Geobacter metallireducens GS-15: one gene and its partner. The protein of the gene in region 1 interacts with the protein of each later gene in a pairwise test. Links are inferred from orthologs where the notes say so. Each region holds a gene or a part of one and is shown in the gene's direction. Other genes may lie near its edges. The genes, in order: recR and recO.

The links.
Region 2: the proteins of recR (region 1) and recO interact in binary tests that used the Escherichia coli proteins (3 or more experiments, as listed by UniProt). The link is inferred for Geobacter metallireducens GS-15 from one-to-one orthologs.

Annotation. Positions count from the first base shown.
Region 1 is NC_007517.1:3,836,480-3,839,698, reverse strand. What follows is about bases 245-3,148. They hold recR (recombination mediator RecR), read left to right. Parts: upstream 245-1,351; coding sequence 1,352-1,945; downstream 1,946-3,148. Other genes in these bases: nifJ (pyruvate:ferredoxin (flavodoxin) oxidoreductase), read left to right, coding at 2,151-3,148; GMET_RS17150 (YbaB/EbfC family nucleoid-associated protein), read left to right, coding at 761-1,075; dnaX (DNA polymerase III subunit gamma/tau), read left to right, coding at 245-690. In the rest of the region: more of dnaX, read left to right, coding at 1-244; more of nifJ, read left to right, coding at 3,149-3,219. UniProt on the Escherichia coli protein: May play a role in DNA repair. It seems to be involved in an RecBC-independent recombinational process of DNA repair. It may act with RecF and RecO.
Region 2 is NC_007517.1:3,332,011-3,335,299, reverse strand. The notes cover bases 1-2,974. They hold recO (DNA repair protein RecO), read left to right. Parts: upstream 1-1,107; coding sequence 1,108-1,842; downstream 1,843-2,974. Other genes in these bases: glyS (glycine--tRNA ligase subunit beta), read left to right, coding at 2,855-2,974; glyQ (glycine--tRNA ligase subunit alpha), read left to right, coding at 1,978-2,853; GMET_RS14780 (porin), read right to left, coding at 1-804. In the rest of the region: more of glyS, read left to right, coding at 2,975-3,289. UniProt on the Escherichia coli protein: Involved in DNA repair and RecF pathway recombination.

The DNA of each region.
Region 1 (3,219 bases):
GCCCTGGTCAAAATGGCGACTCTGGCACCGGCGGTGCCGGTGGATCAGCTCTTGGAGCGTCTGAACAAGATTGAAGAAGGGAGCGGGGGCGGCGTTGCCGACGCTCGTGCCCAGTGGCGTGCAACGCCCCCGGCGCCTGCCGGTTCTCCCACTCCGGCCAGGGCACCTGAACGCACCGCCGCCACTCCACCACCACGGCCGGCCGAGCGGCAGGCTGCACCCTCTGCTCCCGCGCCGCGCCGCGAGGAGGCGAAGCCCGTTTCGGAGCCTCGCCGGACCGGCGATTCCTGGGCTGATTTCGTCGCTCTTGTCAAGGGTGCCAAGCCGCGACTCGGTTCGATGCTCGAACAGGGGAGTCCGCTTGTTGTCTCGGCAGACCGGCTGGAAATCGGTTTCCCGGAAGGCGCCTTCGCCCTGGCCAGCCTCAGGGACAGCGACTCCCAGGCTGCCTTGAAGGAGCTGGCTCGCCAGTTCTTCTTGGCCGAACCCGTTCTCGTCATGCGTCCCCTTGCTCCTGACGCGGCGGAAGCTCCTCCCAATCTTCTGGAAAAAAAAAGGGTTGAGAAGGAACAGCAACAGACCGTCCTGAAGCAGGCCGCCACCTCTCATCCCGCGGTTGCCGACGCGCTCGATGTCTTCGGCGGCACCCTTGCGGAGGTTGAGCCCCTGGAGCGGAAAGAGTCCCGCTAACAATGTTTTAATTTCAACAAAACTCTTTAATCAAGAGTAAATCTCATCTCACGAAACCACGGAGGAACAGATGTCCAAAGGTTTGGCAGGTATCATGAAGCAGGCCCAGATGATGCAGCAGAAGATGGCGAAACTGCAGGAAGAGGCGGCGCAGCAGACCGCCGAGGCGACGGCAGGGGGCGGTGCGGTGACTGCCGTGGTGACCGGCAAGAACCAGCTCGTTTCCCTGACAATCAAGCCGGAAGCGGTTGACCCCAACGATGTGGAAATGCTCCAGGATCTCATCGTTGCCGCTGTGAATGAGGCCCTCAAAAAGGTTCAGTCCAAGTTTTCCGAGGAGATGGGCAAGATTACGGGCGGCCTCAATATTCCCGGCCTTTTCTGAGTCTGGCATGGGTCTGTCCGGGCATTGTCCCGGTTGCAGCCGGTTTTGGGGCGGTAGCTGGAAGGCTGTCGCCCCTTCTTTGTATCTGACGCGAAAATGAAAACTCTGCTTGATTTTGGGGGTGGTGGCGGGTTCCCTGGTGCAGCATTAAAGTAGTAATTTTTACTATAACTAAAAAATCTTTAGTGCAAATCGCAAAAAGCGGTGAAACTTTACCGTAAGTAAAAAGTTTTATTTTCGTTTTAATAAAAAATTGTTTTATCTTTGGCGGGAACTATGCTACAGTCCTCAAACTCGTTTGCGCGGCTCCTTGCGGAGCTGCAGAAATTGCCGGGTGTTGGTGAGAAAACCGCGTTGCGGCTCGCGTTTCACCTGCTTAAATACCCGGAGAATACCGCAGCCCTTGCTGAGAGCCTCGGCGAGGTGCTGAGCCGGGTGAAATTTTGTTCCGTCTGCTTCGGCATCACCGAGGAAGATCCCTGCCGGCTCTGCAGCAGCGACCGCGACGAGACGTCCCTTTGTGTTGTCGAGGAACCCCAGGACCTCCTGGCGGTGGAGAGGACCCGGGCCTTCCGGGGACGTTACCACGTCCTTCAGGGGGCCCTGTCGCCGTTGAACGGGGTCACTCCCGACCGGCTCCGGATCGCCGAACTGATGCGGCGGCTCGAAGAGGGTACGGTGCGGGAGGTGGTCATTGCCACCAACTTCTCCGTTGAGGGGGAAACGACGGCCCTCTATCTTGCGCGGCAGATCAAGCCCCTTGGCATCAGGGTCACGCGGCTTGCCCACGGCATCCCCCTGGGGAGCGATCTGGAGTATGTGGACGCGGCCACGGTGCAGCGGGCCCTTGAGGGACGGAGCGAATTGTAGGACAAATGAGGCACGTGCAAAACGTGATTGGGAGGCCGGGATGCTGGCGCAAGAGAACGAGGAAGTGAGGCGTACCCCTCGGTACGTTGAGCTTTCGAGTGAACGGCAACAACGCAAACCGGCCACGCAATAGTTTTGCATGAGCCTCAACTCAGGAACGACGACAGTTTAACGCTGTTTCGTATTTATCACAGAGGAGGAGAGCATGAGTCGCAACATGGTTACCATCGACGGCAACACAGCGGCCGCCCACGTGGCCCACGCCACAAACGAGGTGATTGCCATCTACCCCATCACCCCGTCTTCGGTCATGGGAGAGATCTCGGACATGAAGAGCGCCATGGGTGAGAAGAACATCTGGGGGACCATTCCGTCGGTCGTCGAGATGCAGTCCGAGGGGGGCGCCTCCGGTGCCGTCCACGGCGCGCTCCAGGCAGGGGCGCTGACCACCACCTTCACCGCCAGCCAGGGCCTGCTCCTGATGATCCCGAACATGTTCAAGATCGCCGGCGAGCTGACCTCCACGGTCTTCCACGTCTCGGCCCGCGCCATCGCTGCCCAGGCTCTCTCCATCTTCGGCGACCACTCCGACGTCATGTCCTGCCGCTCCACCGGCTGGGCCATGCTCTGCTCCAACAACGCCCAGGAGGTCATGGACTTCGCCCTGATCTCCCAGGCCGCCACGCTCCGCGCCCGGGTGCCGTTCCTCCACTTCTTCGACGGATTCCGTACCTCCCACGAGGTCTTGAAGGTGGAAGAGCTGACCTTCGACGACATGCGCGCCATGCTGGACGACGAGCTGATCGCCGCCCACAAGGCCCGCGGACTCTCCCCGGATCACCCCTTCATGCGCGGCACCGCCCAGAACCCCGACGTTTACTTCCAGGGGCGCGAGACGGTAAACTCCTACTACCCGAAGTGCATCGAGATCGTCGAAGAGGAGATGAACAAGTTCGCCAAGATCACGGGCCGCCAGTACAAGCTGGTGGACTACGTGGGCGCCCCCGACGCCGACCGCGTCATCGTGATCATGGGCTCCGGCGCCGACACGGCGCAGGAGACGGTTGAGAACCTCTCCGCCAAGGGTGAGAAAATCGGCGTGGTGAAAGTCCACCTCTACCGGCCGTTCCCCATCGACGCCTTCATCGCCGCTCTGCCGAAGACCGTAAAGAAGATCGCCGTCCTCGACCGGACCAAGGAGCCCGGCGCCCTGGGCGAGCCCCTCTACATGGATGTCCGCACTGCCATCGGCGAGGCCATGGCCGACGGCAAGT
Region 2 (3,289 bases), 500 kb from region 1 along the record:
GTTGGCCGTGTAGAAGGAGAAGTTGGTGTAGAGGTTGGTGACGGGGCGCAATTCGAGTCGGCCCGTAAGCGCCTTTCCCCGGTTGTTGTCTTTGTTCATGTCCTGGCGGCCATCGCGCAGGCCGTTTTTGGCGGAAAATTCCTTGCCGTCAAGACCGTTCATGACGAGGAGCTGGTAATCGGCCCGGTCCCCCAGGGAGCCGTGGATGCCGATTCCCATCTCCCTCCAGGTGGAGGGGATCAGGTACTTGTCCAGGTCGGGCCGTTCGGAGGAGTTGAAGTTGGTGGGCTCATGGTAGAGGTTGATGGCCCCCACCGGCACGAGCATGATCCCTGCCTTTACGTTGAGGGGGCGGAACAGTTTGAAGTCGAGAAACGCCTGCTCGACGACCACTTCCCCGGAGAGTTCGTCGCCTTTTACTTCATCGTTGACCCCGCTATGCTCCCACTCAAGCTCCGCGTTGAGGGTGATCCAGTCGGCCAGATCAGAGTTGACGTAGAGGACGAAGCGGTGCGGGTCGAAGGTATTCCCCCCCTTGCCGTTGCCGTTGTCGCTCTTCATGATGTAGTCGAGCTCGCCGTAGCCGCCGATCCGTGTCCGGTCCCAGACAGTTTTCAGGTACCCCTCACCCTGAGGGGCGGGCGCTGCCGCCGGTTTTTGGGCCTTTTCCGCCTGGAGCGCCTTGATCTGGCCGCTCAGATCATCGAGCTGGTGTTGCAGTTCGTCCACCGTGGCCGCGCTTGCCAGGGTGGCGGCAGCGAGCAGGAACGATGCGGTTGTGGGAATGATGAAGCGTTTCTTCATGGTGCGATTCCTCCTGTGATGGTGTGCATGGTGAAAAGCTCCGCCGTTCGGCGAAGGACTTCCACCAGATGAAATGCAAGAAATTGAAATTCATATTCATGCAGGTGACGCACTGCCCCCTGTACGGGTACGGCTGATGGATTTGCAAAAAAAGCCCGACTCGACGCAGGTTATGCTTAAAAATGAAAGTCTTTTTCAAGTATCATGGTCCGACCGGCCCGGTCAAGAGGGGAGAGTATTATTTCCGTCCAATGTTGTGGCTGCCGTTGACGGAGGGCGCAATCCGGTGCTACCTTGTGCGCCATGGAATCGACCCGCACCGAAGCCATCGTTCTCGCCGCCATGGACTACCGGGAGAGCGACCGCATCGTCACCCTCTTCACGCTTCAGTACGGAAAGGTGCGGGGGGTGGCAAAGGGGGCCAAGCGGAGCGCCCGCCGCTTCGGCCCGGCCCTGGAGCCCTTCGCCCGCATCGGCGTGGAGCTGGTGGTGCGGGAAGGGCTCTCCTCGCTCCGGGGGGCCGATATCGTCACCCTCTATCCCGGCATCCGGCGTGACCTCCGCGCCATCGGCCTCGCCGGCTACGCCGTGGAGCTCGTGGACCGCTACCTTCCCGACGGGGCGCCGAGCCCCCGGCTCTTCCGGCTTCTGTCCTCCTATCTGGAGCGGCTCGACCAGGGGGAACCGCTGCCGTCGGACCGCCGCTTCTTCGAGGCCAACTTCCTCAATATCCTCGGCTACCGGATATCTCTGGACCATTGCGCCTCCTGCGGCGTGGAGCTTCCGGCAACTGCCGAGCGGCGCACCGGAGCATCGGGGATGATCCTCTGTGCCAATTGCGGTCGGTACGGCGCATCGGTCGGGCCGGAAGCCGCGGCGCTCCTGGGCCGATGCATCGCCACGGGGCGGTTCGGGGCTGTGCTCTTCTCCCCTCAGTCCCTGCGGGAGGCCGGTACCCTCCTGGACGGCGCCATTGCCGCCCACCTCACCCGTCCCCTCAACTCTCTCGCCTTTCTGAAACAGATTGAACCCGATTAATCCTTGACACGACCCGCCGGACAATGTAATCTTTCCGACTCTAATTGCCCGTAACTTGGACTGTTTTTAAGTTTCATCAAACACTGTTTATAACGGGTAAAGAACTCTCATTTTTCTGCCGACGGAGGAGCCGTTTTGACCTTTCAAGACCTGATTCTCTCCCTCCAGGGGTACTGGGCCAAACAGGGGTGCGTGATACAGCAGCCCTATGACACCGAAAAGGGTGCCGGTACCTTCAACCCTGCCACTTTCCTCCGCGTCCTGGGCCCTGAGCCCTGGAACGTTGCCTATGTGGAGCCCTCACGCCGTCCCACCGACGGCCGCTACGGCGAGAACCCCAACCGGCTCCAGCACTACTACCAGTTCCAGGTCATCATGAAGCCGTCCCCCCTGAACATCCTGGACCTCTACCTGGATTCACTGCGGGCCTTCGGCATTGATCCCCAGAAGCACGATATCCGCTTCGTTGAGGATGACTGGGAGTCCCCGACCCTGGGGGCCTGGGGCCTTGGCTGGGAAGTCTGGCTCGACGGCATGGAGATCACCCAGTTCACCTACTTCCAGCAGGCCGGCGGCATCGACCTGAAGCCGGTCTCCTCGGAGATTACCTACGGTTGCGAGCGGATCGCCATGTATCTGCAGGGAGTGGACAATGTTTACGACCTGGAGTGGATCAAGGGAGTCAGCTACGGCGACATCCACCACCGGAGCGAGGTGGAGTTCTCCACCTACAACTTCGAGGAAGCGGACGTGGCGATGCTCCTCCAGCTCTTCACCATGTACGAGAAGGAGTGCGTCCGGCTGGTGGAACGGGGACTCGTGCTTCCGGCCTACGATTTTGTCATGAAGTGCTCCCATACCTTCAACCTCCTGGACGCCCGGGGCGCCATCTCGGTCACCGAGCGGGCCTCTTACATCGGCCGGGTGCGAAACGTGGCGCGCCTCTGTGCCGAAGGGTATCTGAAACTGCGCGAAAGCCTCGGCTTCCCGCTCCTGAAAGGAGGCCGCTAGCATGAAAGAGTTGTTCCTTGAGATAGGCACCGAAGAGATCCCGGCGGGCTTCATCCCGAAGGCCATGGCCGATATGGAGGCCCTGCTGGCGAAGGAGCTTGAGAATGCCCGCATCTCCTTCGACGACATCCGGACCCTCGGCACCCCCCGTCGCCTGGCCCTGACGGTGAAGGGTCTTCCGACGGTCCAGCCCGATGCGGAGATCACTGCCATGGGGCCGGCCAGGAACGTAGCCTTCGACGCCGAAGGAAAACCCACCAGGGCTGCCGAAGGGTTTGCCCGGGGGCAGGGGGTGGACGTGGCGTCCCTCACCCTCGTCGCCACTGAAAAGGGTGAGTACGTGGCCGCCGTCCGCAAGGAGAGCGGTCGCCCCGTGCCGGAGCTCCTGGCCGAGATCCTGCCGCGGCTTGTTGCGAATATCCCTTTCCGCAAGTCC